3 linked regions of the Actinocatenispora thailandica genome follow. The protein of the gene in region 1 interacts with the protein of each later gene in a pairwise test. Links are inferred from orthologs where the notes say so. Each region holds a gene or a part of one and is shown in the gene's direction. Other genes may lie near its edges. The genes, in order: dnaE, rplL and Athai_RS11430.

Region 1 (4,280 bases):
ACCGTGCCGCGGGAGGACGCGGCGTTCACCGCCGACTGGATGCTGGACCTGCTGGAAGAGCAGGGGATGGGTGAGCTGGTGGCCGGGGCGACCACCGTGATCAGCTGCCCGACACCGAACCCGCTGCCGCTCACCGCCGATCTGCTCAAGCACTTCGGCTCGCGTACCCGGACCTCGATCGTGGTGCCCTACGACGTGTCGCTGGAGCCCGGTTCGACCATCGAGTACTCGCAGCTGGCTCCCGCCACCCGGATGGCCTGGCTGTACGCCGGGGTCGCGATCAGCGAGGGCTTCGAACCCGGCCGGTGACCGCGGCGGCCGGTCGCGGGTGGCGGTTGCCACGTCCGCGGGCCCCCGGGCGTGCCGGCCGGCAGCGGCGGCGTTCGGGGCGATAGGTTTTCTGTCGGACCCCGCTCCTAACGTGGTGGGGTCGCCGGGAGTGCGGCCATACACCTCCCGGCACGGCCGCGGTCGCCGCCTGGCGCCGGCCGCACGCGGGGTTGTCCAGGTGAATACGAGGGGGGCGAGGCGCGCCATGTCGGCGTCCGGGTTCGCACATCTGCACGTGCACACCGAATACTCGATGTTGGATGGCGCGGCCCGCCTGAAGCCGCTGTTGGCCGAGGTCCAGCGGCAGGGCATGGACTCGATCGCGATGACCGACCACGGCAACATGTACGGGGCGTACGCGTTCTACCAGGAGGCGACGAAGACCGGCGTGAAGCCGATCCTCGGCATCGAGGCCTACCTGGCGCCCGGCGACCGGTCGTACAAGCAGCCGGTTCGGTGGGGTCGTCCGGACCAGCGCAGCGACGACGTCTCCGGTGGCGGTGCGTACACGCACATGACCATGTGGGCGGAGAACGCCACCGGCCTGCGCAACCTGTTCACGCTGTCCAGCCGGGCGTCGATCGAGGGCTACTACTACAAGCCCCGGATGGACACCGAGCTGATCTCGGGGCACACCGAGGGCATCATCGCCACCACCGGCTGCCCGTCCGGGGAGATCCAGACCCGGCTGCGGCTCGGTCAGGAGGAGGAGGCGTACGCGGCGGCCGAGCGCTACCTGGAGATCTTCGGCCGGGACAACTTCTTCCTGGAGCTGATGGACCACGGGCTCGACATCGAGAAGCGGGTCCGCACCGGGCTGCTCGACATCGGCAAGCGGTTCGACCTGCGCCCGGTGATCACCAACGACTCGCACTACGTGGCCGCCGAGGACGCCAAGGCGCACGAGGCGCTGCTGTGCGTGCAGTCCGGCAGCACCCTGGACGACCCGAACCGGTTCAAGCTCGACGGCGGCGGCTACTACATCAAGTCGCCGGCGCAGATGCGCGAGCTGTGGGACTCCCAGCTTCCCGGGGCCTGCGACAACACGCTGCTGATCGCCGAGCGCGTCGGGTCGTACGAGGAGGTCTTCGCGCACCACGACCGGATGCCGCTCTTCGACGTGCCGGACGGGTACAACGCGGAGACCTGGTTGGAACACGAGGTGATGGAGGGCCTCGCGAAGCGGTTCCCGGGCGGCATCCCGGACGGCCACCGGGAGCGCGCCAACTACGAGCTGAGCGTCATCAACCGGATGGGCTTCCCGGCGTACTTCCTGGTCGTGGCCGACCTGGTGCGACACGCCAAGGAGTCCGGGATCTACGCCGGGCCGGGCCGCGGGTCGGCGGTGGGCGCCCTCGTGGCGTACGCGCTGGGCATCACCGCGCTGGACCCGATTCCGCTGGGCCTGCTGTTCGAGCGGTTCCTCAATCCCGAACGCATCTCGATGCCCGACATCGACCTGGACTTCGACGACCGCCGCCGCGGCGAGATGATCGACTACGCGGTCGCGAAGTACGGCGCGGACAAGATCGCCCAGGTCATCACGTTCGGCACGATCAAGACGAAGGCGGCACTCAAGGACGCGGCGCGGATCCACTTCGGCCAGCCGGGCTTCTCCATCGCGGACAAGATCTCCAAGGCGCTGCCACCGCCGGTGGCGGCCAAGGACATCCCGCTGTCCGGGATCGTCGACCCGAAGCACGAGCGGTACGCGGAGGCGACCGAGGTCCGCACCCTGATCGAGACCGACCCGCAGGTCGGCAAGATCTTCGAGACCGCCCGCGGGCTGGAGGGGCTGATCCGGCAGGCCGGAGTGCACGCCTGCGCGGTGATCATGTCGTCCGAGCCGGTGATCGACTCGGTGCCGGTGTGGGCCCGGCCGCAGGACGGCGCGATGATCACCGGCTTCGACTACCCGTCGTGCGAGTCGATGGGTCTGTTGAAGATGGACTTCCTCGGCCTGCGCAACCTGACGGTCATCGGGGACGCGATCAACAACATCCGGGCCAACCGCGGCGTCGAGATCGACCTGGAGACCCTGGAGCTCGACGACAAGGCCACGTACGAGCTGATGGCGCGCGGCGAGACGCTCGGCGTGTTCCAGCTGGACGGCACCGCGATGCGGGCGCTGCTGCAACGGATGGGGCCGACCGGCTTCTCCGACGCCACCGCCGTGATCGCGCTGTACCGCCCGGGGCCGATGGCCGTCAACGCCCACCTCAACTACGCCGACCGCAAGAACGGCCGGCAGCAGATCGTGCCGATCCACCCCGAGCTGGAGGAGCCGCTGCGCGACATCCTGGCCGAGACGTACGGCCTGATCGTCTACCAGGAGCAGATCATGCTCATCGCGCAGAAGGTCGCCGGCTTCACGATGGGCCAGGCCGACATCCTGCGCAAGGCGATGGGCAAGAAGAAGAAGGAGGTGCTGGAGGAGCAGTTCGCCGCGTTCCAGAAGGGAATGCGGGAGAACAAATACTCCGACGACGCCATCCAGACGCTGTGGGACACGGTCCTGCCGTTCGCCGGGTACGCGTTCAACAAGTCGCACGCCGCCGGCTACGCGGTGGTGTCCTACTGGACCGCCTACCTGAAGGCCAACTTTCCCGCCGAGTACATGGCGGCGCTGCTGACCTCGGTCGGCGACTCGAAGGACAAGATGGCGGTCTATCTCGCCGAGTGCCGCAAGATGGGCATCAAGGTGCTGCCGCCGGATGTCAACGACTCCGACAACTACTTCACCGCCGTCGGTGCCGACATCCGGTTCGGCCTGGGTGCGGTGCGCAACGTCGGCGCCAACGTGGTCACCAGCATCATCAACACCCGCAAGCAGAAGCAGCCGTACACCTCGTTCACCGACTTCATGCAGAAGATCGAGCTGCCGGTGTGCAACAAGAGGGTGATCGAGTCGCTGATCAAGGCGGGAGCGTTCGACTCGCTGGGGCATCCGCGGCGGCCGATGCTGGAACAGCACGAGACCATGGTCGAGGCCATGACCGGGGTGAAGCGGCGCGAGGCGGAGGGCCAGTTCGACCTGTTCGGTGGGATGACCGACACCGCCTCGGACACCGTGGTGGGCATGGAGGTCGACCTGACCGGCGACGACTGGCCGCGCAAGACCGCGCTGGAGTTCGAGCGCGAGATGCTCGGACTGTACGTGTCGGGGCACCCCCTGGACGGCGCCGAGCGGGTGCTGCGCAAGAACAGCGAGCAGCGCATCGCCGACCTGGTCTCCGGCGACGTCGCGGACGGCACGTCGGTGACCATCGCCGGCATCATCTCCGCGCTGGAGCGCCGGGTCACCAAGCAGGGCAACGCGTGGGCGAAGGCGACGGTGGAGGATCTCGACGCCGGCATCGAGGTGCTGTTCTTCCCGAAGACCTACGAGTTGGTCGGGCAGTACCTCGCGCCGGACCTGACGATCGCGGTGAAGGGCCGGGTCAACCGGCGCGACCAGGAGATCAGCGTGGTCGCGATGGACCTGCGTACGCTGGAGATCACCGACGCCGACCTGGCCGCGGAGCCGGCCGTGACCATCGCCATCCAGGCCGAGCGGGTCGACCCGGACCTGGTGGGCGAGTTCAAACGCACGTTGCTGAACAACCGAGGAGAGACCGCGGTGCGGGTCAAGCTGGTCGGCCGGGAACGCAACCACCTGCTGGCCCTCGACGACACGCTGCGGGTCACGCCCGGCCCCGGCCTCACCTCCGAACTGAAGAGCCTGCTCGGCGCCGGTTGCCTCGAATAGCTGGCCGCGGGGCCCGGATCCGCCGACTTGCCTGAGGTTGGGAGAATCGCCGCGATGAAGACGACGATGCCGCGCCGACCCGGCGTGCCGCGGTGGGCGGAGGCACTCGTGCTGGTCGTCGCGGCGGTGTGTGTCGCGGCGGTCGGCGCGCCGCTCGGCCTGCTCTGGTCGGCGCTGTCCCCCCGCGCCGAGGTCATCATGA
Region 2 (2,831 bases), 3.2 Mb from region 1 along the record:
CGCTCACCGCGGACGGCCCGCGCAGGGAAGACGGTCGCGATCCACACCGCAGGTCATCCAGGCTCCCGGATGACGACGGTGCCGGTGATCCGATCCGGTGGGCGGCACGCGCCACGTGGCGCCGCCCGGAGCCGGAGTCACGGACACCGAGTCGGTTCCTCGCCCCGTGCGCCCTGCGCCGGGGCGTTTCTCGTGTCTGCCGGGCCTTCGACGAGACCGGCCCGAGCATGCATGAGAGGAGGGACATGGCGGACACACATGGCCGGACCAAGCCAGTACGCGAGGACAAGGCCGCTGCGGTCACCGAGATCGTGGACCGGTTCCGCGCCGCCTCGGCGACCGTGATCACCGAGTACCGCGGGCTGAGCGTTTCGCAGATCACCGACCTGCGGCGCGCCCTGGGTGAGGACGCGCACTACCGCGTCGCGAAGAACACGCTGGTGAAGATCGCGGCGAACGAGGCCGGCGTCGAGGGCCTCGACGCGCTGTTCGTCGGCCCGACGGCGGTCACGTTCGTCAACGGCGACGTGGTCGACGCGGCCAAGGGGCTGCGCAACTTCGCGAAGGACAACCCCGCGCTGGTCATCAAGGGCGGCGTCTTCGAGGGCAAGGCCCTCACCGCGGACGACGTCAACAAGCTGGCCGACCTGGAGTCCCGCGAGGTGCTCCTCGCCAAGCTGGCTGGTGCCATGAAGGGCAGCATGTCCAAGGCCGCGAGCCTGTTCCAGGCCCCGCTGTCGAAGACGGCGCGGCTCGCTCAGGCCCTTGCCGACAAGCAGTCCGACGAAGCTGCCTGACCTCGGAACGCATCGCGCTGCGTGATGCGGTTCCGCAGGAACGGCGGCGTCGCCGCCTGACGGTCGCACCGGCCGTCGCCATGTTCGAAGAACTCGCCGCGATCCGGTTGCGGCAGTGGGAATCCGCCGCGAGTGGTTCGCGACGACAGACATACCGCGACACGGTCGTGGAGTAGGAAAGGAATCCGCCATCATGGCGAAGCTCAGCACCGAAGAGCTGCTCGACGCGTTCAAGGAGATGACGCTGATCGAGCTGTCCGAGTTCGTGAAGCAGTTCGAGGAGACCTTCGAGGTCACCGCGGCTGCTCCGGTCGCCGTCGCGGCCGTGGGCGGCGGCGCCGCTCCGGTCGAGGCCGCCGTCGAGCAGGACGAGTTCGACGTCATCCTCGACTCGGCCGGCGACAAGAAGATCCAGGTCATCAAGGAGGTGCGCGCGCTGACCAGCCTGGGCCTGAAGGAGGCCAAGGACGTGGTCGAGGGCGCGCCGAAGGCGATCCTGGAGAAGGTCACCAAGGAGGCCGCGGAGAAGGCCAAGGAGCAGCTCGAGGCTGCCGGCGGCAAGGTGACCCTGAAGTAAGGGTCCGCACCGCGGTTCCGCTGCGGCCAGCCGGCCGCGAGCACGAAGGCGGCCGTCCCCACCGGGGGCGGCCGCCTTTTGCTGTCCGGACGGAGCGGGCCGGACGGAGTCGGCCGGGCGAGTGGGTCGGGCGCCGGGAAAGCGCCGGGCGAGTGGGCCGGGCGCCGGGGAGTGCCGGGGGAATGGGTGACGGTGGCCCAGGTCACGTAACGTTGTAGGGCAAGCCGGGCACCGCGGTCACGCTCGATCTGTCCGGAAGCTACGGAGAGCTACGAAAGATCGCGACTGGTGCGCTACGTCGAGAGAATCATGACGTACGGCTCGACTTAGACGTTACTCGGAAGTTAACTTGTTCGCGTCACTACCGGCTCCGCGGCCTCTCCGGTACCGGCGGATCGCCGAGACCGGGCCATATCGAGGCTGCGCCGGCCGTGCCACGGCCGCAGCGGTGACCACGTCGGGAAGGAAGTACGCGTGGGCGTCGAGGTGCAGATCGACGGGCTGACGAAGTCCTTCGGTCGGCAGAACATCTGGGCGGACGTCAGCTTCACGCTGCCCGAGGGCGAGATCTCCGTGCTGCTCGGCCCCTCCGGTACCGGCAAGTCGGTGTTCCTGAAGACGCTGGTCGGGCTGCTGCGGCCGGACCGCGGGCACATCTGGATCGAGGGCCGGGACCTGCCCGAACTGTCCGAGCGCGACCTGTACGAGGTGCGCAAGCTGTTCGGGGTGCTGTTCCAGGACGGCGCGCTGTTCGGCTCGATGAACCTGTACGACAACGTGGCGTTCCCGCTGCGCGAGCACACCCGCAAGTCGGAGTCGGCGGTCCGCGACATCGTGATGGAGAAGCTCGACCTGGTCGGGCTGGCCGGTGACGAGGGGAAGCTGCCGGGCGAGATCTCCGGCGGGATGCGCAAGCGGGCCGGGCTGGCCCGGGCGCTGGTGCTGGAGCCGGAGATCATCCTGTTCGACGAGCCCGACTCGGGCCTCGATCCGGTGCGCACCACGCTGCTCAACCACCTGATCGTCGATCTCAACCAGCAGACCGGCGCGACGTTCCTGATCGTCACGCACGACATCAACACGGCGCGCACGGTGCCGGACAACATCGGCCTGATCTACCGGCGGCACCTGGCCATGTTCGGGCCCCGGGAGATGCTGCTGTCCAGCGAGGAACCGGTGGTCCGGCAGTTCCTGAACGCGCAGCGGCACGGCCCGATCGGGATGGCCGAGGAGAAGGACGCGAGCGAGCTGGAGGCGGAGGCCGCGGCCGGCATCGAACTGCCGATGCTGCCGCCGATCCCGCTGCAGATGCAGCCGACCGACGGGCTGCCTCGCCCCGCGGAGCGCGCCCCGGGCGAGTGGTGCCGGGCGAACGGGGTGACCCCACCGGCCGGCTCGTTCGTGCCGGCGCCGGGCCAGCCGGTGGTGCCGGGGCAGCCGACGGTGAGCGACTGGGC
Region 3 (3,057 bases), 180 kb from region 1 along the record:
CGGCGGTGGCGGCGGTCAGGGCACCGATCACCAGACCGGCGGACCAGGTGGAGCCCGTGGCGGCGAGGCCGAGCAGCACCAGGGCGGGGCCGGACGCCTCGTCCCCGGTGCGGGCCGCCGTGGCGCCGGCGAGGTACCGGATCAGCCCGTAACGCCTTCTCACCGACTAGACGTTACACTGATGCGCATGGATGGAGTCCGGTGGACGGCAGGGTCGGCGCCGGCCGACGCGGCGCAACGGGCGGCCGACCTGCTGGTCGAGCTGCGTTCCGCGGAACCCGACCCGGCCGGCCGAATCGCCGCCGTGCTCGGCGAGCACGGCGAGACCGGCGTCCGGCTCACCCCGGCCGACCTCGACGAACTGCGCGCCGCGGCCGAGCCGGTGGCCGCCGTGTTCGCCGCGCCCGACACCACCACCGCGGCCGCCGCGCTCAACGCCCTGTTCGCCCGGCACGCCGGGCCGCCCCGGCTCACCTCGCACGGCGGTACCGCCTGGCACCTGCACGTCGACGCGGACGACGACGGCGGCTGGGGCGAGTGGTTCGTCACCTCGTCCGGGCTGGCGCTCGCCGTGCTGCTGGCCGAACGGCAGGCACCACCCGGCGGGGTGTGCGCCGCACCCGGCTGCGGCGCACCGTTCGTCGCGCACGGCGCGGGCTCCCCCCGGCGCTACTGCTCGGCCCGGTGCGCCACCCGGGTACGCGTCGCGCGGCACCGGGCCGGCGGCTGAGCCGGCCGATCCGCGCCGACCCGACACCGCGCCCGTCGGCGCGGCCGCCGCGCCGGCACCCGCCCGTACGGGCCGGGGCTGAAGCGAGGATCGGCGCGTACCGACCGGCCACGCCCTAAGGTGACGCCATGACGAGCACAGGGTCCGATCCGCTGGTGGCGCGGATGCACGAGTTCGGCACGACAGTCTTCGCCGAGATGTCGGCGCTCGCGGTGTGTACCGGTGCGATCAACCTCGGGCAGGGGTTCCCGGACACCGACGGGCCGGCGGAGATGCTCGCCGCCGCGACCGCGGCGATCCGGGACGGGCACAACCAGTACCCGCCCGGGCCCGGAGTACCGGAACTGCGTGCCGCCATCGCCGAGCAGCAGCAGCGCGACTGGCACCTCGAGTACGACCCGGACGGCGAGATCGTGGTGACCGCCGGGGCCACCGAGGCGATCGCGGCGGCGATCCTCGGCCTGTGCGAGACCGGCGACGAGGTGGTCTGCTTCGAGCCCTACTACGACTCGTACGCGGCGTCGATCGCGCTGGCGCACGCGGTGCGCCGACCCGTGACCCTGCGGCCGGGGCCGGACGGCTACACCTTCGACCCGGACGAGTTGCGCGCCGCGTTCGGCCCGCGCACCCGGGTGCTGCTGCTCAACTCGCCGCACAACCCGACCGGCAAGGTGTTCACCCCGGCCGAACTCTCGCTGATCGCGCAGCTGTGCCAGGAACACGACGTGTACGCGGTGACCGACGAGGTGTACGAGCATCTGGTCTTCATCGACTCGGCCGCGCCGCACGTGCCCCTCGCCGCCCTGCCGGGCATGTGGGAGCGCACGATCCGCATCTCCTCGGCCGGCAAGAGCTTCTCCTGCACCGGGTGGAAGGTCGGCTGGGCCAGCGGGCCCGCCCGGCTGGTCTCGGCGGTACTGCGGGTCAAGCAGTTCCTGACCTTCGTCAACGCCGGGCCGCTGCAGCCCGCCGTCGCGGTCGCGCTACGGCTGCCGCCCAGCTACCTGACCGGGGTGCGGGACCGGCTGCAGGCCGGCCGGGACCTGCTCGCCGCCGGGCTCGCCGAGGCGGGCTTCGGGGTGCACCCCTCCTCCGGCACGTACTTCCTGACCGCCGACATCGGCGCGCTCGGCGGCCGGGACGGGATCGAGTTCTGCCGGGCGCTGCCCGAACGGTGCGGCGTGGTGGCGGTGCCGACCCAGGTGTTCTACGACAACCAGGAGGTAGGCCGGCGCGTCGTCCGGTTCGCCTGCTCCAAGCGCCCCGAGGTACTCGCCGAGGCGGCGGACCGGTTGCGCACCCTCGCCAGCTAGCGCCCGGGCCGCCGGTCCGGGCGAGGCCGATGCCCGGCAGGCAGCCCGGGCGCGGCGGTTCTCCGGCTCTCGGCCCGAGCGAAGCGGTTCCCCCGCTCTCGGCCCGAGCGAAGCGGTTCCCCGGCTCTCGGCCCGGGTGCGGGCCGCGCAGGTGTTCGGGCCCGGGCTGGTCCCGGTCGAACCTGACTCCGGCCCCGTGGGCAGGCACATGACGGCACCCTTAGCACACCGCTGCACGTTTCATGGCTTGTTGTCCACAGCCACCGTGGTTATCCACAGTTTGCGATGAGGTGGTGGCGGCCGGTGCCGTTTGGGGCGACGCTGCCCGGGTGGGACGTATCAGCGGATCGACGCACCGAACGCAACATGCCAGCCCGCACCGCCGCGGGACCGTCACCCAGGATCCGGCCAGCCCGCCGACACGCCGACCGACGGCGGCCGGCCCAGGCCAAGGGCAAGGGCAAGGGCAAGGGCAAGGGCAAGGCGAGTGTCGGTCCAGCCCCGACCGGCCGACATCGGGCTGGGCAGATCTGGGCTGGGCCGCGGGCGACGATTGGATCGCCGCCCCGGACATCCCGCTGCGGCCGCGGCTGGTGCCGGCGCTACCCGACGAGCCGGCCGGGACACTGCGGCGCTGGGCGCAACGGCTCCCGGTGGGGCGACTCTGGTCGCCGCGCCACGGGACCAGGCGGGAGGCCGCGCCGTCGGTGCGGCTCGGCGGGACAGTCGGGGCGGTGTCCGGGGATCCCAACCGGGCCCTGCGCGCCGTGGCCCGCCCGAACGGTGCCGGCCCGGCCCGGCACGGCCCGCGCCGGCTACGGCTCGTACGACCCGCTGTGGTGGCGCGGGAAGCGATCCGTCCCATGGTTCCGCGCCACCCGCAGGGTGCGGACCGACCGGTGGTTCCGGACCACCCGCAGCCCCGGGACAGACCGGTGGTCTCGCCCGGCGCGAATGTCGCCCGGGCGCGCAGCGCGGAGGCCGCCCGGGCGCGCAGCGCGGAGGTCGCCCGGG

What was found.
Region 2: the proteins of dnaE (region 1) and rplL interact in binary tests that used the Escherichia coli proteins (3 or more experiments, as listed by UniProt). The link is inferred for Actinocatenispora thailandica from one-to-one orthologs.
Region 3: the proteins of dnaE (region 1) and Athai_RS11430 interact in binary tests that used the Escherichia coli proteins (3 or more experiments, as listed by UniProt). The link is inferred for Actinocatenispora thailandica from one-to-one orthologs.

The regions. Positions count from the first base shown.
Region 1 is NZ_AP023355.1:2,746,539-2,750,818, forward strand. The notes cover bases 148-4,278. They hold dnaE (DNA polymerase III subunit alpha), read left to right. Parts: upstream 148-535; coding sequence 536-4,078; downstream 4,079-4,278. Other genes in these bases: Athai_RS12230 (DUF2567 domain-containing protein), read left to right, coding at 4,133-4,278. Also shown: more of Athai_RS12230, read left to right, coding at 4,279-4,280. UniProt on the Escherichia coli protein: DNA polymerase III is a complex, multichain enzyme responsible for most of the replicative synthesis in bacteria. This DNA polymerase also exhibits 3' to 5' exonuclease activity. The alpha chain is the DNA polymerase catalytic subunit.
Region 2 is NZ_AP023355.1:5,962,661-5,965,491, reverse strand. What follows is about bases 1-2,682. They hold rplL (50S ribosomal protein L7/L12), read left to right. Parts: upstream 1-990; coding sequence 991-1,374; downstream 1,375-2,682. Other genes in these bases: Athai_RS26645 (ABC transporter ATP-binding protein), read left to right, coding at 1,849-2,682; rplJ (50S ribosomal protein L10), read left to right, coding at 246-797. Outside these bases: more of Athai_RS26645, read left to right, coding at 2,683-2,831. UniProt on the Escherichia coli protein: The binding site for several of the GTPase factors involved in protein synthesis (IF-2, EF-Tu, EF-G and RF3). Is thus essential for accurate translation.
Region 3 is NZ_AP023355.1:2,568,268-2,571,324, reverse strand. Bases 43-2,950 are described here. They hold Athai_RS11430 (pyridoxal phosphate-dependent aminotransferase), read left to right. Parts: upstream 43-858; coding sequence 859-2,043; downstream 2,044-2,950. Other genes in these bases: Athai_RS11435 (CGNR zinc finger domain-containing protein), read left to right, coding at 188-730; Athai_RS11440 (MFS transporter), read right to left, coding at 43-163. Outside these bases: more of Athai_RS11440, read right to left, coding at 1-42. UniProt on the Escherichia coli protein: Shows aminotransferase activity with methionine and histidine as substrates, and to a lesser extent also with phenylalanine.